2 linked regions of the Variovorax paradoxus genome follow. The protein of the gene in region 1 interacts with the protein of each later gene in a pairwise test. Links are inferred from orthologs where the notes say so. Each region holds a gene or a part of one and is shown on either strand. Other genes may lie near its edges.

Region 1 (14,279 bases):
AGCGCGCCGGAAACTCCGCGCGCCGGGCGGCGCGGGTGATCGTGATGGTGCCGGTCTCCAGCGGCTCGCGCAGCGCTTCGAGGGCGGCGCGCGTGAACTCGGGGAACTCGTCCAGAAACAGAACGCCGTGGTGCGCGCGCGAGATTTCGCCCGGCCGCGGCGGCGAGCCGCCGCCCACCAGCGCCACCGCGCTCGCCGTGTGGTGCGGCGTGGCCGTCGGGCGGCTCATCCAGCGCTCGGGTGCGAGGCGGCCGTCGAGGCTGGCGATGGCCGCGCTTTCCAGCGCCTCGTCCACGTTCATCGGCGGCAGCAGGCCGGCGAAGCGGTGCGCCAGCATCGACTTGCCCGAACCCGGCTCGCCCACCATCAGCAGGCTGTGGCCGCCGGCCGCGGCGATCTCGAGCGCGCGCTTGGCGCCCGTGTGGCCCTTGACGTCGGCCAGGTCGGCATAGCGCGGCGCACCGTCGCCGGGCGCGGCGCGCACGCGGGCCCAGCCGTCGTCGCTTGCATCGACGGGCCCGCCGCCGCTGGCGACGAATTGCCGCACCGCGTCGAGCAGGTGCCGCGCCCCGAACACCTCGGCGCCCGGCACCAGCGCGGCCTCGTGGGCGCTGTCCATGGGCAGCACCAGCCGCACGGCCGTGCCCTGCGTGTAGGTGGCCACGGCCATCGCCAGTGCGCCGCGCACGGGGCGCAGCTCGCCCGACAGCGACAGTTCGCCGGCGAACTCGTGGCCGGCCAGCCGGTGGTTCTCGATCTGCCCGCTGGCCGCGAGGATGCCGAGGGCGATGGGCAGGTCGAAGCGGCCCGAGTCCTTCGGCAAATCAGCGGGCGCAAGGTTGACGACGATCTTCTTGTTCGTCGGGAAGTCGAGGCCGGCGTTCTGGATCGCCGAGCGCACGCGTTCGCGTGCTTCCTTGACCTCCGTTTCGGCCAGTCCGACCAACGTGAAGCTCGGCAGGCCGTTCGCCAGATGCACCTCGACCGTGACGGCGGCGGCTTCCAGGCCGAGCAAGGCGCGGCTTTGCACCAAAGACAGACTCATTTTTCTCCCTCTCCCCAAGTTGGTGCGCCCGCGACATGCAGGCCCAGGACCGTGCAGCGTGCAAGCGTGTGCAACTGCCGGAAACAGGGCTTGTAACGATTTGGCGCTCACCGCCGGGCATCGCCGCCCTCTGGCCGGAGCGGTATTTGTGCACTTTGGCACGCTCCCTGCTTTGAGGGTGCTCAGGTCCAACAACACACTTGCGAGGAGTTCCCTGATGACGCACCGTACCGCCGCCCAGGCGTTGATCGTTCTGGCCACCGCACTGACCGCCTCCGGCGCCGCCATGGCCCAGGCCGCCGACGCCGCACCGGCGCCCGCGCCCCTGCTCACGGGCAATGTCACCCTGACCACGAACTACAAGTTCCGCGGCCAGGACCAGGACATGATCGGCAAGAACGACTACGCCAAGACCAAGGGCTTCAAGCCCGCCATCCAGGGCGGCTTCGACTACGCCTTCGGCGACAGCGGCTTCTACGTCGGCAACTGGAACTCCAGCGTCAACTGGCTCCAGGGCAACAGCATCGAGAGCGACCTGTACGGCGGCTACAAGTTCAAGGCCGGCCCGGTCGACATGGACGTCGGTGCGCTCACCTACATCTACCCGGGCAACTCGGTGGGCAACACCACCGAGCTCTACGTGGGCGCCACCTACGCCAACGAAGCCTTCGGCTCGTTCACGGCCAAGTACTCGCACACCGTGTCCAAGGACTACTTCGGCTACGCCGGCGCCAAGTCGGGCTCGGGCCTGAAGGGCCGCAACACCGGCTACCTGAACCTGGCCTACAGCAAGGAGATCGTGCCCAAGGTCACGCTCAAGGCTGCCGTCGGCTTCACCAACATGTCCAGCGACATCCGCAGCCTGGGCTACAAGAGCTACGTCGACTACAACGTCGGCGCGACCTACGACTTCGGCAGCGGCCTGACGCTCACGGGCTCGGTGCAGGGCGCCAACAAGAAGTCCAACTACCAGGTCGTGGCCTACCCGGGCATCGACATCCCCGACTTCGGTACCTTCGGCACCACCTACTACTCGCCCAACAAGGCGCGCTTCATCCTCACGCTGACGAAGACGCTGTAATCGACACAACAACCAGGCGCGGCCCACGTTGCCGCGCCGCCTTTCATCCATCCAGAAGGAGCAACTCATCATGAAGCTGGTCACAGCCATCATCAAACCGTTCAAGCTCGACGAGGTGCGTGAAGCACTCTCGGCCATCGGCGTGCAGGGGATCACCGTCACGGAAGTGAAGGGCTTCGGTCGCCAGAAGGGCCACACCGAGCTGTACCGCGGTGCCGAGTACGTGGTCGACTTCCTGCCCAAGGTGAAGATCGAGGCGGCCATCTCCGACGAGCTGGTCGACCGCGTGATCGAGGCGGTCGAGGGGGCCGCGCGCACCGGGAAGATCGGCGACGGCAAGATCTTTGTCTACAACCTCGAGCAGGTCGTGCGCATCCGCACCGGCGAAACGGGCCGCGAAGCCCTCTGACCGATTCCTGGCCCGAAAGAACAACGACCATGAAAAAACTTCTTGTCTCTCTTGCGCTCGGCTTGAGCGTCTTCGTCGCCGGCACTTCGGCGCTGGCCCAGGCACCCGCCGCCACTCCTGAGGCGCCGGCTGCATCGGCACCTGCTGCTGCAGCGCCCGCTCCTGCAGCGGCTCCCGCGGCTGCAGCCCCCGCTGCCGCCGAAGCTGCGCCTGCCGCTCCGGCTGCGGCGCCTGCGCCCAAGGTCGACTCCGGCGACACCGCCTGGATGCTCACCTCGACGCTGCTCGTGATCCTGATGACCATCCCCGGCCTGGCGCTGTTCTACGGCGGCCTGGGTCGCTCCAAGAACATGCTGTCGGTGCTGATGCAGGTCTTCGTGATCTTCTCGCTGATCAGCCTGCTGTGGGCCATCTACGGCTACAGCCTGGCGTTCACGGGCGACGGCAATTTCTTCGGAAGCTTCGACAAGATCTTCATGAAGGGCATCACGCAGGAGACCTTCGGCGCGCTGACCACGATTCCCGAATACGTGTTCTTCGCCTTCCAGGGTACCTTCGCGGCCATCACCGTGGCGCTGATCGTCGGCGCCTTCGCAGAACGCGCCAAGTTCTCGGCCGTGCTGCTGTTCTCGGTGATCTGGTTCACCTTCAGCTACGTGCCCATGGCCCACATCGTGTGGGGCGGCGGCCTGCTGGGCAAGGACGGCGCGCTCGACTTCGCCGGCGGCACCGTGGTGCACATCAACGCCGGTATCGCCGGCCTGGTCGGTGCCTACATGGTCGGCAAGCGCGTCGGCTACGGCAAGGAAGCGTTCACGCCGCACTCGCTCACGCTCACCATGGTCGGCGCCTCGCTGCTGTGGGTCGGCTGGTTCGGCTTCAACGCCGGCTCGGCCGGTGCAGCCAACGCCGCTGCCGGCCTGGCCTTCGTGAACACGGTGCTCGCCACCGCCGCCGCGGCCCTGTCGTGGATCCTGGGTGAGAGCCTGCACAAGGGCAAGGCCTCGATGCTGGGCGCTGCGTCCGGTGCGGTCGCCGGCCTCGTGGCCGTCACGCCTGCCGCCGGTTTCGTCGGCCCGATGGGTTCGATCGTGATGGGCCTGCTGGCCGGCCTGGTCTGCCTGTGGGGCGTGGGTGGCCTCAAGCGCATGCTCGGCGCCGACGACGCGTTCGACGTGTTCGGCGTGCACGGCGTGGGCGGCATCCTGGGTGCCATCCTGACCGGTGTGTTCGCAGCCAAGGGCCTGGGCGGCACCGGCGGCCTGACCCCCGACACCTTCACGATGGGCGGCCAGGTCTGGATCCAGGTCAAGAGCGTGCTGTTCACGATCGTGTGGTCCGGCGTGGTGGCATTCATCGCCTTCAAGATCGCCGACCTGACCCTCGGCCTGCGTGTGTCGGAAGAAGAAGAGCGCGAAGGCCTCGACATCTCCTCGCACGGCGAAACGGCTTACAACCGCTGATTCGCACACAGGAAGCGGGTGATCCGGCACGGCGCCGGCCCCGCTCCTCAAAGACCACCACCACCCTTTTCGATACAAAGAAGAACAACAGATCCCGATTTTTTCAGGCGAGTCTCCTTTGGATGTTCAGCCCGCGAGCGCTTCGGCGTCAGCGGGCTTTTTTTTGCCCGTGGCCCGCGTGGCCGGGGGCACAATCGCCCCACCATGTGGACCTCCATCGAAGACAGCCTTTGCGAACTGGGTGAGTCGCCGTTCTGGCACCCGCACGAACGCGCGCTCTACTGGCTCGACATCCCGGGCCGCGCCGTGCTGCGCACGCGCGGCGACATCGGTTCGCCCACGGCCACGGTCGAGCGATGGGCCCTGCCCACCGAGCCCGGCTGCATGGCGCCGGCACGCAGCGGTGGCTTCGTGATCGCGCTGCGCGACGGCATCTACCGCGCCCGTGAATGGGGCGGCCCGCTGGTCGCGATGGCACGCGTGGAGCACGACGTGCGCACCATGCGCTTCAACGACGGCAAGTGCGACGCGCTCGGCCGCTTCTGGGCCGGTTCGCTCAACGAGGCGAAAGACCGCGCCAACGCCGCGCTCTACTGCTTCGACGCCCGCCCCGGCGACGTGTCTCCCAACATCACGTCGATGCTGGAACACGTCACCACCGCCAACGGCCTGGCGTTCTCGCCCGACAACCGCACCCTGTACTGGGCCGACACCGCCGCGCACGCGGTGCGCGCCTGGGACTGGGATGCCGAGGCCAACACGCTGTCGCATTCGCGTGTGTTCCAGCAGTTCGACGCCAAGCCCGCGGGCTGGGTACCCGGTGCGCCGTCGCACTACGACGGCCGCCCCGACGGCGCCACCATCGACGCCGCCGGCCACTACTGGGTCGCGATGTTCGAAGGCGCGCAGCTGCTGCGCTTTGCGCCCACGGGCGAGCGCGTCGCGGCCATCGCGGTGCCGGTGCAATGCCCGACCATGCCCTGCTTCGGCGGCGACGATTTGCGCACGCTGTTCGTCACCAGCGGACGCAAGGGCCGCCCGGCCGATGAACTGGCGCAGCGCCCGGCCTCGGGCACGGTGCTCTCGATGCGCGTCGACACGCCGGGCCTGCCGGTGAATTTCTTCGAAGACTGAGTCGGGCAACTGCCGCGGATGGCCTTGCTCCACATCCCTCCGATCCAATGCCTGCTGACCTTCGAGGCCGTCGCGCGGCTGCGGCATGCGGGCCGCGCGGCCGACGAGCTGTGCGTGACGGCCAGCGCCGTGAGCCACCGCATCCGCCAGCTCGAGGCGCACGTGGGCTTCAAGCTCTTCGGTCGCAGCGACTTCAGCCTCACGGCCGACGGTGCGGCGTACCTTGCGAATGTGCGCGTTGGCCTGGCCGCGCTGCAGCAGGCCACGCCCGGCAGCCGTGACGCGGCGCTGCGTGCGCCGCGCCTGAGCGTGGCGGTCACGCCCACCTTCAGCCGCCAGTTTTTGATGCCGCGGCTGGAACTCTTTCGCAACATCTACCCCGACATCGAGCTGGCCCTGCATGTGTCGATTCCGCTGCTCGACGTCACGGCCGAACAGACCGACCTGCAGGTGCGCTACGGCATCGGCGCGTATGCCGACTGCGAGCACCGCCTGCTCATCGGCGAAGACGTGGTGCCCGCCTGCAGCCCGAGCTACCTCAACGAGTTCGGGCCCTTCGACGGCTTTGGCACCGCGGCCGAGATCGCCAGCGCGCGGCTGATCCGCAGCCCGCTCGAGCCCTGGAGCACCTGGTTCGCGAGCTGCGGCATCGACCAGCCCGAGCCGCACCTGGGCTCGCAGTTCAACGACCTGGGGCTCGTGTACGACGCGGCCGCGAGTGGCTTCGGCGTGGCGCTGGTGCGCCAGAAGCTGGGCGCCGCCTGGTTCGAATCGGGTCGGCTGGTGGCGCTGTCGGACCGGCCCGTGCCCTCGCCGCACCGCCACTACATCTGCTGGCAGCCGGGCACGCTGGAGCGCTGGGAGTGCGCGGCTTTCGTCGACTGGATCGTGCAGACGCTGCATTGACCGACAGGCCCGCGCGACAAATTTTTATCAACGCCCGGGCAAAAAACCTTCAATTCGAACGGCGTGCTTCTCCCTAGAGTGCGAGTCACAACAACAGACTCCCCGGAGACAACGCATGACCTGGCAGCAGATCTACGACCCGTTCGGCAACATGATCATTTCCACCGCGCTCGCCGCGATCCCGGTGGTGGTGATGCTCGCGTGCCTTGGTTTCTTTCACATCAAGGCGCACATCGCCGCTGGCCTCGGCCTGCTGGCCGCGCTGGTGGTCGCCGTGTTCGCCTACGGCATGCCGGCCGAAATGGCCGGGCGCGCCGCGCTCTTCGGCGGCTTCACGGGCCTGCTGCCGATCGGCTGGATCGTGCTGAACATCATCTTCCTGCAGCAGCTGGCCGAACAGAACGGCAGCTTCAAGGTGCTGCAGGACTCGCTCTCGGGCATCACCGAGGACCGCCGCATCCAGCTGCTGCTGATCGCGTTCTGCTTCGGCGCGTTCTTCGAGGGCGCGGCGGGCTTCGGCACGCCGGTGGCGGTCACGGCCGGCATCCTGATCGGCCTGGGCTTCTCGCCGCTGGCCGCCTCGGGGCTCTCGCTGATCGCCAACACGGCGCCGGTCGCGTTCGGCGCGCTCGGCACGCCGGTGATCACGCTGGCCAAGGTGCACGGCTACGACCTGATGGAAGTCACCGCGATGATCGGCCGCCAGTTGCCGTTCTTCTCGCTGCTGGTGCCGTTCTGGCTCATCTGGGCCTTCGCGGGGCGCAAGGCGATGATGGAAATCTGGCCGGCCATCGTGGTCACGGGCGTGTCGTTCGCGGTGCCGCAGTACCTGGTGTCGAACTTCATCGGCCCCGAGCTGGTCGACATCATCGCGGCCATCGTGTCGATGGCCAGCCTGGTGCTGTTCCTGCGCGTGTGGCAGCCCAAGAACGTGTGGCGCTCGCCCTCGCTGCGCGGCAAGGACGTGAGCGCGCACGAGGCCAAGCCGCCGGCCGCCATCGTCGTGCACAGCCGCGAGGCGCTGGTGCGCGCGTGGATGCCCTGGGTGATCCTCTCGGTGTTCGTCTTCATCTGGGGCCTGCCGTCGGTGAAGACCGCGCTCAACGGTGTCTTCGCACCGTCGTTCCCGATGGGCGGGCTGCACAACCTCATCGAGAAGATGCCGCCGGTGGTGACGGCGCCCACGAAGGAAGGCGCGGTGTACGTGCTGAACCTGCTGTCGGCCACGGGCACCGGCATCCTGCTGTCGGCGATCGTGAGCGCGCTGTTCATGAAGTACAACCCCGTCGAGATCGTGCGCACCTTTGTCCGCACGCTCTGGATGGTGCGCTACTCGCTCATGACCATCGTGCTGATGCTCGCGCTGGGCACGCTCACGCGCTACTCGGGCACCGACACCACGCTGGGCCTGGCCTTTGCCAACACCGGCGTGTTCTATCCCTTCTTCGGCACGCTCATGGGCTGGATCGGCGTGGCCATGACCGGCTCCGACACCGCATCGAACGTGCTGTTCGGCGGCATGCAGAAGGTCGCGGCCGACCAGCTCGGCCTGGCGCCCAACCTCATGGGCGCGGCCAACAGCTCGGGCGGCGTGATGGGTAAGATGATCGACGCCCAGTCGATCGTGGTGGCCTCCACCGCCACGCGGTGGTTCAATCACGAAGGCGACATCCTGCGCTACGTGTTCTTCCACTCGATCGCGCTGGCCTCGCTGGTCGGCCTGTACGTGACGCTGCAGGCCTATGTGTGGCCATTCACCCTGATGGTCGTCCGCTGAAAGTTGCTCCCGCCATGAATGCTCCCGTCACGACCGACCAGCACACGCAGCTGTCGAAGGCGGAGCGCCAGGCGCAGGTGGTGCGGGCGCTGCAGGCGCACCTGCCCGCGCATGCGCTCATCTGGCACGCCGAAGACACCACGCCCTACGAATGCGACGGCCTCACGGCCTACCGCCAGCGTCCGCTCGTGGTGGCCCTGCCCGAGACCGAGGCGCAGGTGGCCGCCGTGCTCAAGGCCTGCCACCAGCTCGGCGTGCCCGTGGTCGCACGCGGCGCCGGCACCGGGCTCTCGGGCGGCGCGATGCCGCACGCGCTGGGCGTGACGCTCTCGCTCGCCAAGTTCAACCGCATCCTGAAGGTCGACCCCGTGAGCCGCACGGCCGTCGTGCAGTGCGGCGTGCGCAACCTCGCGATCAGTGAAGCGGCCGCGCCCTTCAACCTCTACTACGCGCCCGATCCGTCGAGCCAGATCGCCTGCACCATCGGCGGCAACGTGGCCGAGAACTCGGGCGGCGTGCACTGCCTGAAATACGGCCTCACGCTGCACAACGTGCTGCGCGTGCGCGGCTTCACGGCCGAGGGCGAGCTGATCGAATTCGGCGGCGAGGCGCTCGATGCGCCGGGCCTCGACCTGCTCGCGCTGGCCATCGGCAGCGAAGGCATGCTGGCCGTGACCACCGAGGTCACGGTGAAGCTCGTGCCCAAACCGCAGCTGGCGCGCTGCATCATGGCCAGCTTCGACGACGTGCGCAAAGCCGGCGACGCGGTCGCAGCGGTGATCGCGGCGGGCATCATCCCGGCCGGCCTGGAGATGATGGACAAGCCCATGACCGCCGCCGTCGAAGACTTCGTGCACGCGGGCTACGACCTCGACGCTGCCGCCATCCTGCTGTGCGAATCCGACGGCACGCCCGAAGAGGTCGAAGAAGAAATCGGCCGCATGACCGACGTGCTGCGCGGCTGCGGCGCCACCGCCATCGCCGTGAGCACCAGCGAAGACGAGCGCATGAAATTCTGGAGCGGCCGCAAGAACGCCTTTCCGGCGTCGGGCCGCATCAGCCCCGACTACATGTGCCTGGACTCCACCATCCCGCGCAAGCGGCTCGCCGACATCCTGCTGGCGATCCAGGAGATGGAGAAAAAATACAACCTGCGCTGCTGCAACGTGTTCCACGCGGGCGACGGCAACCTGCACCCGCTGGTGCTGTTCGATGCCAACGACCCCGATGAGCTGCACCGCTGCGAGCTGTTCGGCGCCGACATCCTCGAGACCAGTGTCGCCATGGGCGGCACCGTGTCGGGCGAGCACGGCGTGGGCGTGGAAAAACTCAACAGCATGTGCGTGCAGTTCACCGCGGCCGAGAACGAGCAGATGTTCGGCATCAAGCGCGCCTTCGACCCCGCCGGGCTGCTCAACCCCGGCAAGGTGATTCCCACGCTGCAGCGCTGCGCCGAGTACGGCAAAGAAGTGGTGCGCGGCGGCCGGCTGAAGCACGCCGACCTGCCGAGATTCTGAGAAGTTGATGACGAACATGGACACCGCCCTCCAGCAGGTCGTCGAGCGCGTGCGCGCCGCCGCGGCCGACGCCACACCGCTGCGCCTGCGCGGCGGCGGCACCAAGGATTTCTACGGCCAGCCGCCGCACGGCGAACTGCTCGACCTGCGCGCGCTCGCCGGCATCACGAGCTACGAACCCAGCGAGCTGGTCGTCACCGTGCGTGCCGGCACGCCACTGGCCGAACTCGAAGCCGCACTCGCCGAACAAGGCCAGTGCCTGCCGTTCGAGCCGCCGTGCTTCGATGTCGGCGGCACGGTGGGTGGCATGGTCGCCGCCGGCCTCAGCGGCCCGTCGCGCGCCGGCGTGGGCGCGGTGCGCGACTACGTGCTCGGCACCACGCTCGTCAACGGCCGTGCCGAGGTGCTGAGCTTCGGCGGCCAAGTGATGAAGAACGTGGCCGGCTACGACGTCTCGCGCGTGCTCGCGGGTTCGCTCGGCACGCTGGGCGTGATCGCCGAAGTGAGCCTCAAGGTGCTGCCCGTGCCGCCGGCCGAGGCCACGCTCGCGTTCGCCTGCACCCAGGCCGATGCGCTGCGCCTGCTCAACGAATGGGGCGGGCGCCCGCTGCCGCTGAATGCGAGCAGCTGGTTCGAACACGCGCCCGGCGCGGGCGTGCTGCGCCTGCGGCTGCGCGGCGCCGTGGCGGCCGTGGAAGCGGCCTGCACGCAGCTCGGCGGCGAACGCCAGGACCCGGCACGCGCGGCTGCCGGCTGGGCCGCGTTGCGTGACCAGCGCATGCCGTGGTTCGCGCGCGACGCCGACGCCGACGGCTCGTTGGCGCTGTGGCGCCTGTCGGTGCCGCAGACCGCGCCGGTGATCGCCATTGAGGGCTGCGCTGCGCCGCTGGTCGAGTGGCACGGCGGGCAGCGCTGGTACCTCGCGCCGCCCGCGCAGGCCGCGCGCCTGCGTGAAGCTGCGCAGGCCGCCGGTGGCCACGCCACGCTGTTCCGCGTGCCCGCGGCGCAAGCCGCCGACGGCAGCGTGCCGCGCTTCGACGCACTGAGCGCGCCCGTGGCACGCATCCATCGCGCGCTGATGCAGGAGTTCGACCCGCACGGGGTCTTCGACCGCGGCCGGCTCTTCGCAGGCGACCAGTAAAAAAAGAAACGACACCACCCCGCGATGCAAACCGAACTAGCCCCCGAATTCCGCGACACCGACGCGGGCCGCGAAGCCGAAGCCATCCTGCGCAAGTGCGTGCACTGCGGCTTCTGCACCGCCACCTGCCCGACCTACCAGCTGCTCGGCGACGAGCTCGACGGGCCGCGCGGGCGCATCTACCTCATCAAGCAGGTGCTCGAAGGCCATGTGCCCACGCGCAGCACGCAGCTGCACCTCGACCGCTGCCTCACCTGCCGCAACTGCGAGAGCACCTGCCCGAGCGGCGTGCAGTACGGGAACCTGGTCGACATCGGCCGCAAGATCGTCGACGAGAAAGTGCCGCGCCCCGCCCTGGAGTCGGCCACGCGCTGGCTGCTGAAAGAGGCGCTGCCATCGCCGCTGTTCGGCCCCGCGATGAAGCTCGGCCAGTCGGTGCGCGGGCTGCTGCCCGAAGCGCTGAAGGCCAAGGTGCCCGCCAAGCAGGACGCCGGCCGCTGGCCCACCGGCACGCATGCGCGCAAGGTGCTGATGCTCGCGGGCTGCGTGCAGCCGTCGATGATGCCGAACATCAACACCGCCACCGCGCGCGTGCTGGATGCGGCCGGCATCCAGACCGTGATCGCGAAAGAGGCGGGCTGCTGCGGCGCCGTGAAGTTCCACCTCAACGACCAGGAAGGCGGCAAGGCGCAGATGCGCGCCAACATCGACGCCTGGTGGCCCTTTGTCGAAGGCAACGAGGTCGAAGCCATCGTGATGAACGCCTCGGGCTGCGGCGTCACCGTGCGCGAGTACGGCCACCTGCTGCAGCACGACGCGGCCTATGCCGCGAAGGCCGCGCGCATCAGCGCGCTCACGCGCGACCTGAGCGAACTGCTGCCCGACCTCGTGCCCGCATTGAAGGCCCGCGTGCGTGCGCCTGAAGGCGTGGTGGCGTATCACCCGCCATGCACGCTGCAGCACGGCCAGAAGCTGCGCGGCGGCGTCGAGACGCACCTGCGCGCGCTCGGCTTCGATGTGCGCGTGGCCATGAACGAATCGCACCTGTGCTGCGGCTCGGCCGGCACCTACTCGGTGCTGCAGCCCGAGCTGGCGTATCCGCTGCGCGACCGCAAGCTCGGCCACCTGAAGCAGCTGCAACCCACGACCATCGCCTCGGCCAACATCGGCTGCATCACGCACCTGCAAAGCGGCAGCGGTGACACGCCCGTGCGGCACTGGGTCGAGCTGCTCGACGCGGCGCTGCAGACGCCCGCAGGGTAGGGCGCACGCGCACGGCAGGGCACGTTGCCGTCCGACGTGCGCAGCGCGCGTTCGGGGCGCATCATGGCGCACCGAAGACGCTGCAAGGAGTTCGCGCCATGTCCTTCGTTTCTGCTTTTCCGCTGCGCCGTGCATTGCTGGCCGCTGCCTGTATCGCAGGCACCTTCGCTGCGCAGGCGCAGCAGCCGCCGTCGGCGCTGCCGCCCTGGCAGGGCGCCGGCCCCACACGCCATGTGTGCGGCGGCATCGGCTCCGACGAGTCGATCGCAATGCGCGCCGCCATGAAGAACCATCCGCTGGCGCTGCTGTTCGCGCGCGCCGACGGTGCCTACCTGGCCAACCTGAATGTCGCGATCAAGGGCGGCGACACAAACACGTCGGCCGCCATGGCCTTCACGGCCACCGGGCCGGTCTGCCTGATCGACCTGCCGGCGGGGCGCTATGTGATCGACGTGAGCACGTCGACGGGCGAGACAAAAAGCCAGACCGTGACGGTCGGCGGCGCGCCGAAGACGGCGGACTTCCGCTTCTGATCAGCCGGCCGCGAGCGCCGCCTCGATATCGCGCGTGAGCGAGGCCGGCGTGTCCAGCGGCGCGTAGCGCTTGAGCACCGTGCCGTCGCGCCCGACCAGGAACTTGGTGAAGTTCCACTTGATGGCCGTGCTGCCCAGCAGGCCCGGCTTTTCCTTGGTGAGCCACTGGAACAGCGGCAGGGCGCCGCTGCCGTTGACGTCGATCTTCTCCATCATCGGAAAGCTCACGCCGTAGTTGGTCATGCAGAAGGCACCGATTTCCTCGTTGGTGCCCGGGTCCTGTCCACCGAACTGGTTGGACGGAAAACCCAGCACCGCGAGGCCCTGGCCGGCGTACTTTTCGTGCAGCGCTTCCAGGCCTTCGAACTGCGGCGTGAACCCGCAGTTGCTTGCCGTGTTGACGATCAGCAGCACCTTGCCGCGGAAGGTCGAGAGCTTCACCGGCTTGCCGTCGATGCGGGTGGCCTGGAAGTCATAGACGCTGGTCATGGGGGAGTTCCTCAGGTGGACGCGGAAACGCGATCATCGCGCGCGGGCGGGGTTCGCGCAAACGCCGACCACACAGCCCCCAGCACGATCAGCGCGCCGCCGACGAGGATGCGCGAGTTCATGGTCGACGCGCCCAGCGCCACCGACGAGACGCTCGCGAACAGCACTTCCGACAGCATGATCACCGAGGTCGCGCTGGCCGCCAGCTTCGGTGCGCCGTACTGCAGGCACACGTTGGCGACGATGAAGCCCGTGCCCAGCAGTGCGGCCCAGCCGAACCAGCCGGGCGAGGCGAGCAGCGGCGAATCGATGCCGCCGAACGCGGTGCCGCTCACCGCCCCGACGCCCGCGACCACGGTGCAGCCCCAGAACATCGCCAGCGCGCGCGACTCGCCCGGCGCATGCCGCAGGTGACGCAGCACGATGTTGGTCACGGCAAAACCGAAGCCCGCCGCCACGCCCAGCCAGTCGGGCAGGCTCGAGGGCACCGGCCAGTCGGTGCCCGGCGCCTTCAGCACCACCACCACGCCGGTGAGCGCCAGCGCCACGCGCGCCAGCGCGCCGCCCGTCGGCCGCTCGCCCAGCAGCAGCCAGGCGAGCATCACGCTCCACAGCGGCATCAGATAGAACAGCAGCACCACGCGCACCACGTCGCCCTGCGTCACGGCCCAGTTGAATCCCACGTTGGTGAAGCCCGCTGCCAGGCCCAGCGCCACCAGCATCGGAAAGGCTGTGAAGGCCTTCCAGGCATGCCGGCGCACGAGGCCCATCGCCGTGGCGATGACAAGGTAGATGAGGCAGGTGGTCCACAGCGGATGCAGCCCGTGGCTGGCGATCTGGCGGAATGGAATCCAGGACACGCCCCACACGAAGGCGTTGAACATCAGGGCGAGGGCGGGCATGGGGGCGTTGGAATGGAGGGCGCTCGGCGCGCCGGCCATTCACCAACGCGGTCGCGCGAAATCAGTGGTGCTTGTCGCTGCGGGCGATCGCCAGCAGGTGCTCGACTTCCTCAGGATACTTCTTGAGGTTGTTCTCGTGCCAGCGCTTGATGATCCACATGCAGCCCGCCACCACGAGGCCGAAGGCGCTGATGGCGCCGTAGGCCGACAGGCCCAGGCCCGTGCACACGCTGTAGAAGCCGCCCAGCAGAAGAATGCAGGCCTGCTCGTTGAAGTTCTGCACGGCGATGGAGCGGCCCGCGCCCATCAGGTTGTGGCCGCGGTGCTGCAGCAGCGCGTTCATCGGCACCACCAGGAAGCCGCCCAGGCCGCCCAGGATGATGAGGAACGGCACCGCCAGCCAGACGTTGCCGATGAAGTTCATGCCGATGACCATCACGCCCATCGCGATGCCCATGGGGATCACGCGCGTGGCCATGTCCAGCCGCATGTACATCGAGGCCACGATGGCGCCCACCGCGGTGCCGATGGTGACCACGCCGGTCAGCGCCGAAGCCTGGGTCGTGTTGTATTCGAGCGCCACGGCGGCCCAGGCCAGCACGATGTACTTGAGGTTGCC
Region 2 (14,559 bases), 5.3 Mb from region 1 along the record:
CCGTGAAGGACAAGGTCAACGGCTACGACATCTCGGGCGACTACTTCGGACTGCCCTGGCCCTGCTACGGCACGCCCGAACTCAAGCACCCCGGCTCGCCGAACCTGTACGACCCGTCCAAGCACGTGATGGACGGCGGCGGCAACTTCCGCGCGAACTTCGGTGTGGAGCGCAACGGCAAGAACCTGCTGGCCGAAGACGGTTCCTACTCGAAGGGCGCCGACATCACCACCGGCTACCCCGAGCTCGACCACCTGCTGCTCAAGAAGCTCGGCTGGTGGGACGAACTCACCGAGGCCGAGAAGCCCAAGGCCGAAGGCAAGAATTGGAAGACCGACAGCTCGGGCGGCATGATCCGCGTGTTCATGAAGAACCACGGCTGCCACCCCTTCGGCAATGCCAAGGCGCGTGCGGTGGTGTGGAACTTTCCCGACGCGATTCCGCAGCACCGCGAGCCGCTGTACGGCACGCGCCCCGACCTCGTCGCCAAGTACCCGACCCACGACGACAAGATGGCCTTCTGGCGCCTGCCCACGCTCTACAAGACCGTGCAGCAGAAGAACATCGCCGACAAGATCGCCGAGAAATTCCCGTACATCATGACCTCGGGCCGGCTCGTGGAATACGAAGGCGGCGGCGAGGAAACGCGCTCCAACCCCTGGCTGGCCGAGCTGCAGCAGGAGATGTTCATCGAGATCAACCCGAAGGTCGCGGCCGAGAAGAACATCCGCAACGGCGAGCGCGCCTGGGTGCACACGCCCACCGGCGCCAAGCTCAACGTGCAGGCCCTCGTGACCGAGCGCGTGGGGCCCGACACGGTGTTCATGCCCTTCCACTTCTCGGGCCGCTGGCAGGGCGAAGACCTGCTGGCGTACTACCCGAAGGGCGCCGCGCCCATCGTGCGCGGCGAGGCCATCAACACCGGCACCACCTACGGCTACGACAGCGTCACCATGATGCAAGAGACCAAGACCACGGTCTGCAACATCGAGAAAGCATAAGGAATCACCATGGCAAGAATGAAGTTCGTCTGCGATTCCGAGCGCTGCATCGAATGCAACGGTTGCGTCACGGCCTGCAAGAACGAGAACGAGGTGCCCTGGGGCGTGAACCGCCGCCGCGTGGTCACGCTCAATGACGGCCTGCCGGGCGAAAAGTCGATCTCGGTGGCCTGCATGCACTGCTCCGATGCGCCCTGCATGGCGGTGTGCCCCGTGCAATGTTTCTACCGCACCGACGAGGGCGTGGTGCTGCACGACAAGGACGTGTGCATCGGCTGCGGCTACTGCTCGTACGCCTGCCCCTTCGGCGCGCCGCAGTTCCCGTCGCAAGGCACCTTCGGCGCACGCGGCAAGATGGACAAGTGCACCTTCTGCGCCGGCGGCCCCGAGGCCAACGGCTCCGAAGCCGAGTTCGAAAAGTACGGCCGCAACCGCCTGGCCGAAGGCAAGCTGCCGGCCTGCGCAGAAATGTGCTCGACCAAGGCGCTCTTGGCCGGCGACGGCGACGTGGTGGCCGACATCTTCCGCACTCGCGTCGTGCACCGCGGCACGGGCGCCGAAGTCTGGGGCTGGGGCACGGCCTACGGCTCGCAACAGGCCGGCACGCCGCCCACCGGAGGCACCAAGTGAAGCGCGCGGTCGTGATGCTCGGCGCGCTCGCTTCGGGCGCGATGCTGCTCGCAGCCTGCGGCGAGAAGCCGCAGACGAACGCCGAGGGCGTCAAGTACGACGCGGTGCCCTGGAGCGGCACCGGCACGCAGGCCAACACCGGCACGGTCTTCACCGCGCCCGGCTGGAAGGTGGGCGACAAGGCGTCGTGGGAGCAGCAGATCAAGACGCGCTCCAACGGCCAGAACGAGTACACCCGAACGAACTGAACCGGAGGCCGCATGAGCGTCACCATTCGCACCAGGCAGGCGTTCCACGCGCTGCTGGCGACCGCGCTCCTGGGCAGTGCAGCCATGACGCTGGCCCAGGAGGCCAACCAGGCCCCGGCCGCGAGCGGTGCTGTCACCGCCGCGCCCGCGTCGCCCGCTTCGTCTGCCCCGGCAGCTGCGACAACGCCTGCGCCGAAGGCCGAAGGCGGCATCCGCAGCCAGAACATCTTCGAGGTCAAGCCCGAAGCCAGTGCCGACCCGAACTACCTCAACCAGACCAACGGCGAGCGCAACAAGGTGCAGCCGGGCAACAACGCGCCGATGTGGCGCCAGGTGAGCGGCGGCGTCACCGGCTACAGCAGCCTGCCCGTGAGCGAAGCGCCCGAGGCCGGCAACCTGATCCAGGGCTTCGTGCAGTACCCGGGCTCGCGCTTCACCAACGCCGGCGAAGCCTGGCGGCAGGTGCGCAACAACTGGATCATTCCGTACGGCGCGGCGCTGCTCTTCGTCACGCTGCTGGCGCTGGCGATCTTCTATTTCACGCGTGGACCGATCCGCCTGCATGGCAAGGAAACGGGCCGCAAGATCGAGCGCTTCACGCCGTTCGAACGCGCCACGCACTGGTCGAACGCGCTGGCCTTCGTCACGCTCGCGGTGTCGGGCATCGTGATGGCCTTCGGCAGGTTCTTCCTCTTGCCGGTGCTGGGCAGCACGCTGTTCGGCTGGCTGGCCTATGTGCTCAAGACCGTGCACAACTTCGTGGGGCCGCTGTTCGTGGTGACCACGCTGTTCATGATCTTCACCTTCATCCGCAGCAACTGGCCGAGCAAGGACGACCTCACCTGGCTGCGGCACGGCGGCGGCCTGTTCGGGGGCAAGGAGCCCGCGTCGCACCGCTTCAATGCCGGCGAGAAGGCGGTTTTCTGGGGCGGCGTGCTGTTCCTGGGCAGCATCGTCATTGCCTCCGGCCTGTTCCTCGACAAGCTGCTGCCCGGCTTCGTCTACACGCGCGGCGAGATGCAGGTCGCGCACATGGTGCATGCCGTGGCCACGCTGCTCATGATGGCCATGATCATGGGCCACATCTACATCGGCACGCTGGGCATGACCGGCGCCTACAAGGCGATGCGCGAAGGCTATGTCGACGAGGCCTGGGCGCGCGAGCACCACCGCCTCTGGTACGACGACATCGAGGCCGGCAAGATCCCCGCGCAGCGCTCGCAACCCACCGGCGCCCCGGAGCCCGCACGGCCGGCGACGGCGCAAGGAACCTCCGTATGAAGCACACATTGACCCTTCTGTGCACGCTGGCCGCAGCGTCCGCATTCGCCAAGCTCCCGCCGCTCTCGCCCGAAGCCCAGGCCAAGGCCGCCGAGACCGCCGCCCGCACCGCGTGGACCGCCAAGACCGACGGCTACCTGCTGTGCAAGTCGCAGGACCAGGTCGCGGCCAAGTACCGCGCCAGCGCCGAAGCCGCGGGCAAGCCGGCACCGGCCGCGGTGGCCACGCCGCCGTGCGTGGACCCCGGCCCCTACGCCGCGGCGCCCAAGCCCGAGGTCAAGCCCATCGAGGCGTCGGGCGCCCACTCCCCGGCCCCCACGGCCGCGGCGCCGCCGAGTTCGAACCAGACGTCGGCCCAGACGAATCCCGCACCCAAGTAGCAGGCCGACGGCGCACCGCGCAGGCACGAGCGCAATCGAAAAAAAGAGACCGAGCACGGCTCGCCGGCACTTGCCGGTGTGGCCGCTTTCGCGTGCGACCGGGTGTTGTGCCCGACAACGCCAGCGACATCCAACTTCTATACTGGCCCGATGCCCCCACCCGAACGAACTGCCTCGACCGATGTGCGCATGCGCGGCTTCACGCAGCGCGCCGAGGTGCCCACCGCCCTCGCCTGGATCGACGCCCACACGCCCCTGCTGTCCGGTGAATCCGTGGCGGTCGACGAGGCCACGGGACGCGTGCTGCTGGATGAGGTGATCGCGCCCATCGCGGTGCCCGAGTTCGATCGCGCGGCCATGGACGGCTATGCGCTGCGCGGCGGCGAAAGCACCGGCGCCGGCGAATACAACCCGCTGGAATTTCCGATCGTGGGCCACGCGTGGCCAGGCCGGCCTTTCGACGGCGACGTGCCCGCAGGCGCAGCCGTCCGCATCATGACCGGCGCCCCGGTGCCGCAAGGGCTCGACGCCGTGGTGCCCGCCGAATACGCGAGCGAACACGACGGGCGCCTGGCCATCACGCGCGCCGTCGCGCCGGGCCAGCACGTAGGCCACATCGGTGAAGACATCGCGCGCGACAGCACGGCGCTGCCCGCGGGCCGCCGGCTGCGCCCGCAGGATGCGGGGCTGGCGGCGTCGCTGGGCCTGGCGCAATTGCAGGTGGTGCGCGGGCCGCGCGTGCGGCTGCTCGTCACGGGCAATGAAGTGCGCGCGCCCGGCACGCCCAAGGGGCCCTTCGAGATCTACGACGCCAACTCCGTGACCTTGCGCGGGCTGGTCGCGCGCGACGGCGGCGTGCTCGAGTCGCACCAGCGGTTGGGCGACGACCCGCAGGTCATCGCGCAGGCGCTGGCCGCACCGGGCGCCGACGTGGTGCTCATCTCCGGCGGCTCCAGCGTGGGCGCCGAGGACCATGCGCCGCGCCTGCTGGCCGAACTCGGCGAGCTGGCCATCCACGGCATCGCGATGCGGCCCTCCAGCCCGGCCGGCATGGGGCGCATCGGCGACACGCTGGTGTTCCTGCTGCCGGGCAATCCCGTTTCGTGCCTGTGCGCCTACGACTTCTTTGCCGGCCGCGCGATCCGCCGGCTCGGCGGACGGCCCGCCGACTGGCCCTACCCGCGCACGCGCGCCACCGTCGCACGCAAGATCGTCTCGCAAGTGGGGCGCGTCGACTACGTGCGCGTGAAGATCGGCAGCGACGGCGTGGAACCGCTCGCGCTCTCGGGTGCGTCGGTGCTGAGCTCGACCACGCGGGCCGACGGCTTCGTGATCGCCCCCGCCGAAAGCGAAGGCTTCGGGCCCGGGACCGACGTCACTGTTCATCTGTACGAGTGCCTGTGAAAGCCCAATCGCAATTTCTCGATGTCGTCACGCGGGACGAGGCCGAGCGCCGCTTCCGCGAACACCTGACCCTCGCGCCGCTGGGCCGCGAGACACTTCCCCTGCACGCGGTGCTGGGCCGTGTGCTGGCCGACGACGTGGTCGCGGCCATCGACGTGCCCGGCTTCGACCGCTCCAATGTCGACGGCTTTGCCGTGCAGGCCGCCGACACCTGGGGCGCGATGGAAGAACAGGTGCGCGCGCTGGCCCTCGTGGGCGAGACGCTCGCGCCCGGCATCGTGCCGCAGCGCGAGGTGACGCCCGGCCACGCGACCGCGATCGCCACCGGTGGCATGCTGCCGCGCGGCGCCGACGCGGTGGTGATGGTGGAACACACCGACCTCGACCACGGCGACGTGCAGGTTCGCCGCGCCGCCACGGCGGGCGAGAACGTCAGCTACGCCGGCACCGACATCGCACGCGGCGAAACCGTGCTGCGCGCCGGCCAGCCGCTGAGTTCGCGCGAGATCGGCGTGCTCGCGGCGCTGGGGCTGGCCGAGGTCGGCGTGTACCGCAAGCCGCGCGTCGCCATCTTCTCCACGGGCAACGAGATCGTCGCGCCCGGCGCACCGCTGCCGACGGGCGCCGTGTACGACTCCAACGCCGCCATCATCGGCGCCGCGGTCGAGGAACTGGGCGGCGAGCCCGTGCGGCTGGGCGTGATTCCGGACGACGAGGCCCTGCTGTCGGCCGCCCTCGCACGCGGGCTCGAATGCGACGCCGTGGTCTTTTCGGGCGGCACCTCCAAGGGCGAAGGCGACCTGTCGTACCGCGTGGTGGCAGCCCTCGGCGACCCGGGCGTCGTGGCGCACGGCGTGGCGCTCAAGCCCGGCAAGCCGGTGTGCCTGGCGGTCACGGGCGGCAAGCCGGTCGTGATCCTGCCGGGCTTTCCGACCTCGGCCGTCTTCACCTTCCATGAGTTCCTCGCGCCCGTGATCCGCGCCTTTGCGGGCCAGCCGCCCGAGCGGCGCGAGCACGTGACGGCCACGCTGCCCCTGCGCGTGAACTCCGAGCGCGGGCGCACCGAATATTTGCTCGTGGGCCTCGTGCCCACCGACGACGGCCTGGCCGCCTACCCGATGGGCAAAGGCTCGGGCTCGGTCACCACCTTCAGCAGCGCGGACGGCTTCATCACCATCGGCCAGCACACCGAGATCCTCGATGCCGGCGCGCCCGTGCAGGTGCAGCGGCTGGGCCAGGGGCTGGACGCCGCCGACCTGATCTTCATCGGCAGCCATTGCGTGGGCCTCGATTGGCTGGCCGGCGAACTGATGCGCCAGGGCCTGCGCATCAAGGCCATGAACGTGGGCAGCACAGGCGGGCTGATGGCCGCGAAGCGCGGCGAATGCGACGTGGCGGGCATCCATCTGATGGACCCGGCGACCGGCGTCTACAACCAGCCGCTGCTCACCCCGGCGCTCGAACTGGTGCCGGGCTACGGCCGCATGCAGGGCATCATCTACCGCCCGGGTGACGCACGCTTCGAGGGCCTGGACGCCACTGCGGCCATCGCCGCCGCGACCACGCAGCCCGGCTGCACCATGGTCAACCGCAACGCCGGCAGCGGCACGCGCATCCTCATCGATCGCCTGCTCGCCGGCACGAAGCCGCCCGGCTACGGCGTGCAGACCAAATCGCACAACGCGGTGGCGGTGGCCGTGGCGCAAGCGCGCGCCGACTGGGGCCTGGCCATCGACACCGTCGCGCGGCAGTACGGCCTGGGCTTCATTCCGGTACAGGAAGAGCGCTACGACTTCGCCGTGCCCAAGGCGCGGCTGGCGCGTGCGCCCGTGCAGGCCTTCGTTGCGTTGCTGCAGTCGGCGGCGGCGCGCGAGGCGCTGGGCCGGTTGGGCTTTCGCGTCGTCGAACCCGCCGCCTGATCACAGAACTGCTTCTTCCACTCACAAGGACCTCGACGATGGCTTTGCGCAGACGCTTCACCCTCCTCGCCCTCGCCGGCGCGCTCGCCGGCACGTTGCTCGCGCCGATCGCGCAGGCACAGGACAAGTTCATCGTGCTGGCGTCGACCACCTCGACGGAACAGTCGGGCCTGTTCAAGCACCTGCTGCCGCAGTTCACCAAGGCGACGGGCACCGAGGTGCGCGTGGTGGCCGTGGGCACCGGACAGGCGCTGGACATGGCGCGACGCGGCGATGCCGACGCGCTGTTCGTGCACGACCAGCCCGCCGAAGAGAAGTTCGTCGCCGAAGGCTTCGGCCTCGCGCGCCAGGCGGTCATGTACAACGACTTCGTGCTGATCGGACCAAAGTCCGACCCGGCCGGCGTGCGCGGCAAGGACATCGCGGTGGCGCTCAAGCGCCTGGGCACCACAGGCACGGCCTTCGTCTCGCGCGGCGACAAGAGCGGCACCCACTCGGCCGAGCTGCGCCAGTGGAAACTCGCCGGCATCGACCTTGCAACCGCCAAGCCTGCCGGCTACAAGGAATGCGGCTGCGGCATGGGCCAGGCGCTCAACATCGCGGCGTCGACCAATGCCTATGTGCTGTCCGACCGCGGCACCTGGCTCAACTTCAAGAACCGCGCCGACCTGGGCATCGTGGTCGAGGGCGACAAGCAGCTGTTCAACCAGTACGGCGTGATCGTCGTGAACCCGGCCAAGCACCCGCACGTGAAGAAAGACCTGGCGCAAGGCTTCGCCGACTGGGTGGTGTCGCGCGACGGGCAAGCCGCCATTGCCTCGTACAAGATCGGCGGCGAGCAGCTCTTCTTCCCGAACGCGGGCCAGTGAGCGGCGCTCCGGTCGATGACGGGCCGCGCGACAGGCAGGGCCTCGCGGTGGCGATGAAAGCCGGTCGTCGATGAACACCATGACCGAAGGCTGGGCGCTGGCCTGGCGACTCATCGCCGCCGCCGACCCCGAACTCGTGCGCATCACGGCGCTCTCGCTGCAAGTGAGCGCGACGGCCTGCCTGATCGGTGCGCTGTTCGGCCTGCTGCTGGGCGCCTGGCTCGCGGTGGCGCGGTTCCCGGGGCACGCGCTGGCCGTGTGGCTGGTGAACACGCTGCTCGCGCTGCCCGCGGTGGTGGTGGGCCTGCTGGTGTACCTGCTGCTCTCGCGCTCGGGGCCGCTGGGCCAGCTGGGCATCCTGTTCACGCCGTCGGCGATGGTGGTGGCGCAGGCCGTGCTCGTCACGCCGCTGATCGCCGCGCTGTCGCGCCGGCTCGTGATGGCGGCGCTGGCCGATGGCGGCGACCAGCTGCGCTCGCTGGGCGCCGGGCCGCTCGCCACGTCGCTGTTGATGCTGGTGCACGACCGGATGGGCGTGGCCACCGTGCTGCTCACGGCGTTTGCGCGCGCCATCGCCGAGGTCGGCGCCGTGATGATCGTGGGCGGCAACATCGCCGGCGTCACGCGTGTGATGACCACCACCATCGCGCTGGAGACCAGCAAGGGCGACCTTGCACTGGCCCTGGCGCTGGGCATCGTGCTGCTGGCGGTGGTCGGTGCGGTCAACGGCGCCATCGGACTGCTGCAGTGGCTGGCCACGCGGCAGCCGAACGCCGCGGCGCAAGTGAAGCCGCATGCAGTGCACCGGACGCCCGCTCCGCGCACGCACGTTGCCACCGAGGCGACACCGCTGATCCGGGCCGAGCGGGTCACGGTGCGCTTCGGCCAGGTGATCGCGCTCAACGAGGCATCGCTGACGCTGCACCGGGGCGACCGGCTCGTGCTCGTCGGTGCCAACGGCTCGGGCAAGACCACGCTGCTGCGGCTGCTGCATGGCCTGCTGCCCTGCGAAGGCCGCTGCGAGCGCCTGCCGCTGCAACCCCAGGGCCGACTTCCACGGGCGGCCATGCTGTTCCAGCGCCCCTTCCTGTTGAGCCTCTCGGTGTGGCGCAATGTCTGGATCGGCCTGTGGCTGTCCGGCGTGCCGGCCGCCGAGCGCAACGAGCGTTGCGGACTGGCGCTGGCACGCGTAGGACTGCTGGACCATGCGCAGCGCTCGGCGCGTTCGCTGTCGGGCGGACAGCAGCAGCGCCTGGGTCTGGCACGCGCCTGGGCGCTGCAGCCGGACATCCTGTTCCTGGACGAACCGACGGCCAGCCTGGACCCCGGCGCCAAGAACGAGATCGAGGCCCTCATCGAAGAGGTCGCCCGCAGCGGCGTGACCCTCGTGATGAGCACCCACAACCTCGGCCAGGCCAAGCGCCTGGCCACGCGCGTCGCGTATCTGCATGCGGGCCGCATCGTCGTCGACCGGCCGGTGGCGAACTTCTTCAACGCAGAAGATCTGCCGCCCGAGGCGGACCAGTTCCTGCAGGGTGAACTGGGCTGGCACATCCAGCCCTGACGCCGGCGGTCTCTTGCGCTTGCGCACCCATGCTTCCGCTTACACGGCACCCCGATCCGTCGAGGCAAAATACCGCGATGGAAATCACTGTCGCGGTCTCGCTGCCGACATTCCTTCCGGGTCTGGGGGCGCCACTGCTTTCGCCTGCACGAAGACCTCACCGACCGGCTGCGAACGCACGGCCGACACCCGATCACTGAATACGCAGAGCCCTCATGAAAATAGCCACCTGGAACGTCAACTCCCTCACCGCGCGCCTGCAGCATGTGCTCGACTGGCTCATCGCCAACCCGGTCGATGTGCTGTGCCTGCAAGAGCTCAAGATGACCGACGACAAGTTTCCGCTCGAGGTGCTGAAGTCGGCCGGCTACGAAGCAGCGGTGTTCGGACAGAAGACCTACAACGGCGTCGCCATCCTCAGCCTCGCGCCGGTGCGCGACGTGGTGAAGAACATCGAGAACTTCGCCGACGAGCAGTCGCGCGTGATCGCCGCCACCATCGACACGCCCTCGGGCCCGCTGCGCGTGGTGAACTGCTACTTCGTGAACGGCCAGGCGCCCGGCAGCGAGAAGTTCGCCTACAAGATGTTGTGGCTCGACGCGCTGCACAACTATCTTGCGCGTGAACTCGCGGCGCACCCCAACCTCGTGCTGCTGGGCGACTTCAACGTCACGCCCGAAGACCGCGACAGCTTCGATCCGGTGGGCCTGAAGGAAACGATCCACCACACGACCGAGGAGCGCAACCACTTCAAGGCGCTGCTCGGCCTGGGCCTGACCGACAGCTTCCGCATGTTCGAGCAGCCCGAAAAAAGCTATTCGTGGTGGGACTACCGCATGCTGGGCTACCAGAAGAACCGCGGCCTGCGCATCGACCACATCCTCGTGAGCGAGCCGTTGCTGCCGCGCGTGAAGGGCTGCGTCATCGACCGCGTGCCGCGCAAATGGGAAAAGCCGAGCGACCACGCGCCGGTGGTGCTCGAACTCGGCCCGGGCGCCTGACGGCCATGACGACGCCGATCGCCGCGCGCCTGGCCCGTTCCGCCGCGATCGCCGCCGCGGCGCTCGCGCTGGCCGCCTGCTCGGTCCTCAAGCCGGGCGGCGGGTCGGGAAGCCCGGCCAGCACATCACCGGGCGGCGCAACCGCCACAGAAGGCAGCCGCGACGTGCCGACCGTGCGGCTCATCACCGCGCAGACGCCCGCGATCCGCACCTACCGCAAGACCGGCGCGCGCCACATCTACAAGGCCTACGCCAGCCGCATCTACAAGGGCAAGATTCCGCCGCTGGTGTATGCCGTGGTCGTGGTCGAAACGGAGATCGATGCAAACGGCAAGATCACCAACGTGACCTTCAGCCGCGTGCCCAGCCACGCGCCCGAGGTGCCACCGATGATCGCGGACCTGATCAGGGCGACCTCGCCCTTGCCCAGCCCCGGCAAGCTGGGCGGCCACACCTACGTCGACACCTGGCTCTGGGACAAGAGCGGCAATTTCCAGCTCGATTCGCTCACCTTGGGCCAACGCAGCCGGTAACTTGGCACACCCCCAGGCTGCGCGCACTTCGTGTCGCTACGCCAACCCCCTTGCAGGGGGCGATACCAGCGGCCCGGCAAAGCCGGTTCCGCGGTATCCCTGGAAGGGTTCAAGTGCGCGTTGGCAGGTCGTAAAAAAGGCCCGTAGAGGGCCTTTTCATTCGATACCGAGTTCCTGGATTTTCCGGGTGATGGTGTTGCGCCCGATGCCCAGCTTCTGGGCCGCCTCGATGCGCCGGCCGCGCGTGTTGGCCAGCGCGGTGAGGATCAGCCGCGATTCGAAGCGGCGCGTGAGCACGTCCCACACGTCGGTGCGGCCTGCGGCGAGCAGGGCCTGAGCTTCGGCTTCGAGGCCGCTTTCCCAGGCGCTGGGGCCGGCGGGTGCGCCTGGCACCACCTCGGGGACGGCCACAGCCGGCACTGACGCGTCGCGCTCGACAACAGCCAACGGCGCCGCCGCAACAGCCTGCACGGGCGCCGCAACCTCGGCCACGGCCGCATGCACGTCCGCCCCACTGACCGCCATCACTTCGGGCGGCAGGTCCTTCGACTCGATCAGCTGCGCGGGCGCCATCACGGTCAGCCAGTGGCAGATGTTCTCCAGCTGGCGCACGTTGCCCGGGAAGCCGAAGGTCGCGAGCTTGGCGAGCGCGGCGTCGGAGATGCGCTTGGGCTCGACGCCCAGCTGGCGCGCGCTCTGCTGCAGGAAGTGCCTTGTGAGCGCGGGCACGTCTTCACCGCGTTCGCGCAGCGCGGGCAGGCGCAGGCGGATCACGTTGAGGCGGTGAAACAGGTCTTCGCGGAAACCGCCGAGCTTCACGCGCTGCTCGAGGTCCTGGTGGGTGGCGGCGATGACGCGCACGTTGGCCTTGACCGAGTTGTGGCCGCCCACGCGGTAGAAATGGCCGTCGCTGAGCACGCGCAGCAGGCGTGTCTGCAGGTCGAAGGGCATGTCGCCGATTTCGTCGAGGAACAGCGTGCCGCCCTCGGCCTGCTCGAAGCGGCCGCGGCGCATGGTCTGCGCGCCGGTGAAGGCGCCGCGCTCGTGGCCGAAGAGTTCGCTCTCGAGCAGGTCTTTGGGAATGGCGGCGGTGTTGATCGCCACGAAGGGACCGTTGGCGCGTGGCGAGTGCTTGTGCAGCGCACGCGCCACGAGTTCTTTGCCCGAGCCCGATTCGCCGGTGATGAGCACCGTGACGTTGCTCTGCGAGAGCCGGCCGATGGCGCGGAACACGTCCTGCATCGCGGGCGCCTGGCCGAGCATCTCGGGGGCGGCGACCATGCGCTCTTCGGACACTTCCTCGCGCTGGCTTTCGTCGACGGCGCGGCGGATGAGTTCCACGGCGCGCGGCAGGTCGAAGGGCTTGGGCAGGTACTCGAAGGCGCCGCCCTGGAAGGCCGAGACCGCGCTGTCGAGGTCGGAGAAGGCGGTCATGATGATGACCGGCAGGCCGGGGTGCTTGGCCTTGATCTTGTCGAGCAGGTCGAGCCCCGAGCCGCCCGGCATGCGGATGTCGCTCACCAGGACTTGCGGGCCCTGCTGCTCGTCGCCCTCGGCCTGTTCGAGTGCGGCCAGCACTTCGCGTGTGTTCGTGAAGCTGCGCGTGGGCATGTCTTCGCGCAGCAGTGCCTTCTCGAGCACGAAGCGTATCGATTGGTCGTCATCAACTATCCAGATCGGCTTCATGCATCTCCTCTGTTGCCGGGGCTGCGCTAGGGCAGCGGAATCAATATCTTGAAATCGGTTCGGCCCGGGACGCTGTCGCACTCGATCACGCCGTGATGCTGCTGCACAAAAGTCTGTGCAAGCGTCAACCCCAGCCCGGTTCCGCCTTCCCTGCCCGAAACGAGCGGATAGAAGATGCGGTCCTTGATCGTGTCCGGCACACCCGGTCCATTGTCGATGACATGCAATTCCAGTGCCAATCGATACCACTGCTTGTTGAAGATCACTTGTCGGGCAACGCGCGTCTTGAAAGTGATCTGCGCATCGCCCGCCGCGCGGCGCTCGGCCAGGGCCTGCGCCGCGTTGTGCGCGATGTTGAGCGTGGCCTGGATGAGCTGCTCGCGGTCGCCGCGGAACTCGGGAATGGAGACGTCGAAATCGCGCTCGATGTGCAGGTCGCGTGAGAACTCCGCCAGGATGACCGAGCGCACGCGCTCGCACACCTCGTGGATGTTCACGTCGCCCACCACGTGCGGGCGACGGTGCGGCGCCAGCAGCCGGTCGACCAGCGTCTGCAGCCGGTCGGCCTCATGGATGATGACCTGGGTGTATTCGATGAGGTCGCGCGACTCGACCTCCATCTGCAGCAACTGCGCCGCGCCGCGGATGCCGCCCAGCGGGTTCTTGATCTCGTGCGCGAGGTTGCGGATGAGTTCCTTGTTGGCCTGCGCCTGATCGATGAGGCGCTCTTCGCGGTCCTGGCGCACCTGCTGCTCCAGCGGCGACATCTCGATGATGAGCTCGCCCTTCTTGTCGCCGTGCGCCAGCGTGACCTGCACGGGCATCAGCTCGTGGTTCACACGCCGCAGAAAGGCCTCGTAGCGCAGCGTGGCGAAGTCGTTGCTGCTGGCACCGTCGAGCGCCGTGCGCAGCACCTGCGGCTCATGGAAACAGGCACCGAACTGCGAGCCCTCGAGCGTGCGCCGCGAGGTGCCCAGTGCATCCTCGAGGCCTGCGTTGGCAAACAGCACCGAGCCGTCGCTGTTGACCACCGCGATCAGCGTGGACAAGAGGTCGAAGGCGCGAAAGCGCGGAGTGGCGCCAGTCGCCTTCTTCCCGAACACCATGGTGACGCCGCTTACTGCGCTTGCGGCTTGCCGGGCAGGCGGCCGATTTCGCGGCGGATGCCGGCGATGTCGCTCTCGTTGCGCGCGAGTTCGGCCTTCATTTCAGCCACGCGGTCGAGGTACTTCTGGTAGTTGCGGCCTTCACTGCCCTGCTTCTCGGGCTCGCCGTTGTTGTATTCCTTCTTGAGCTCGGTCTGGCGGGCTTCGGCCTTGCGCAGCTCGGTTTCGAGCACCGAGCGCGCCTCGCCGTCGCGGGCGCGCTGATCGACGCCTTCGACACGCGGGCTGCCTGCCGGGGCGCGCGCGGCTGAAGAACCGCCCGAGCCCGACGACGACGCACTGCCACCGCCCGAAGGCTTCGTGCCCTGCACGACGGTGACGTTGCCGCCTTCCATGACCTTGCAGCCCTTTTGCTGGGCCACGGTGGCGTTGTTGGTGTACTCGTTGCCGCAACGCCAGACGCGCTCTTGCGCGAGCGCCGCCGGGGCGGTGGCGAACGAGGCGGCGGCCAGGAAAATCAGGGAGACAGTCTTCATTTGATTCCGGAGAGGGCGCGACAAACGCGCATTTTGATGCAATTCGGGCGCCCTCACGATGGGATGTTCCGCACCAAGGAAAAAGGACGGCCGGGGCCGTCCTTTTGTCTTACCTGCCCGCCGAGACGGGCTGGGTATTGCGCTTTTTACAGCGAGTAGTACATGTCGAATTCGACCGGATGGGTCGCCATGCGGAAGCGCGTGACTTCCTGCATCTTGAGGTCGATGTACGCGTCGATGTACGAGTCGGTGAACACGCCGCCCTTGGTCAGGAACGCACGGTCCTTGTCCAGGTTTTCCAGAGCCTGGTCCAGGCTGTGGCAGACGGTCGGGATCAGCGCGTCTTCTTCCGGCGGCAGGTGGTACAGGTCCTTGCTGGCGGCTTCGCCCGGATGGATCTT

The links.
Region 2: the proteins of glnK (region 1) and glnL interact in binary tests that used the Escherichia coli proteins (3 or more experiments, as listed by UniProt). The link is inferred for Variovorax paradoxus from one-to-one orthologs.

What each region holds. Positions count from the first base shown.
Region 1 is NZ_CP045644.1:1,274,895-1,289,173, reverse strand. What follows is about bases 1,169-3,865. They hold glnK (P-II family nitrogen regulator), read left to right. Parts: upstream 1,169-2,196; coding sequence 2,197-2,535; downstream 2,536-3,865. Other genes in these bases: GFK26_RS05790 (ammonium transporter), read left to right, coding at 2,565-3,865; GFK26_RS05800 (TorF family putative porin), read left to right, coding at 1,263-2,126. Also shown: GFK26_RS05805 (YifB family Mg chelatase-like AAA ATPase), read right to left, coding at 1-1,045; more of GFK26_RS05790, read left to right, coding at 3,866-3,998; GFK26_RS05785 (SMP-30/gluconolactonase/LRE family protein), read left to right, coding at 4,203-5,132; GFK26_RS05780 (LysR substrate-binding domain-containing protein), read left to right, coding at 5,151-6,038; GFK26_RS05775 (L-lactate permease), read left to right, coding at 6,154-7,815; GFK26_RS05770 (FAD-linked oxidase C-terminal domain-containing protein), read left to right, coding at 7,830-9,332; glycolate oxidase subunit GlcE, read left to right, coding at 9,349-10,473; glycolate oxidase subunit GlcF, read left to right, coding at 10,498-11,736; GFK26_RS05755 (carboxypeptidase regulatory-like domain-containing protein), read left to right, coding at 11,835-12,269; GFK26_RS05750 (glutathione peroxidase), read right to left, coding at 12,270-12,758; GFK26_RS05745 (DMT family transporter), read right to left, coding at 12,770-13,660; lysophospholipid transporter LplT, read right to left, coding at 13,722-14,279. UniProt on the Escherichia coli protein: Involved in the regulation of nitrogen metabolism. Regulates the activity of its targets by protein-protein interaction in response to the nitrogen status of the cell.
Region 2 is NZ_CP045644.1:6,574,059-6,588,617, forward strand. What follows is about bases 11,583-14,559. They hold glnL (nitrogen regulation protein NR(II)), read right to left. Parts: upstream 13,623-14,559; coding sequence 12,543-13,622; downstream 11,583-12,542. Other genes in these bases: ntrC (nitrogen regulation protein NR(I)), read right to left, coding at 11,583-12,516; GFK26_RS30560 (hypothetical protein), read right to left, coding at 13,634-14,158; glnA (type I glutamate--ammonia ligase), read right to left, coding at 14,305-14,559. Outside these bases: GFK26_RS30495 (formate dehydrogenase subunit alpha), read left to right, coding at 1-1,001; fdh3B (formate dehydrogenase FDH3 subunit beta), read left to right, coding at 1,011-1,631; GFK26_RS30505 (hypothetical protein), read left to right, coding at 1,646-1,879; GFK26_RS30510 (formate dehydrogenase subunit gamma), read left to right, coding at 1,892-3,160; GFK26_RS30515 (hypothetical protein), read left to right, coding at 3,157-3,540; gephyrin-like molybdotransferase Glp, read left to right, coding at 3,691-4,944; GFK26_RS30525 (molybdopterin biosynthesis protein), read left to right, coding at 4,941-6,863; GFK26_RS30530 (substrate-binding domain-containing protein), read left to right, coding at 6,902-7,732; GFK26_RS34735 (ABC transporter permease), read left to right, coding at 7,803-9,296; xth (exodeoxyribonuclease III), read left to right, coding at 9,512-10,297; GFK26_RS30545 (hypothetical protein), read left to right, coding at 10,303-10,830; more of ntrC, read right to left, coding at 10,987-11,582.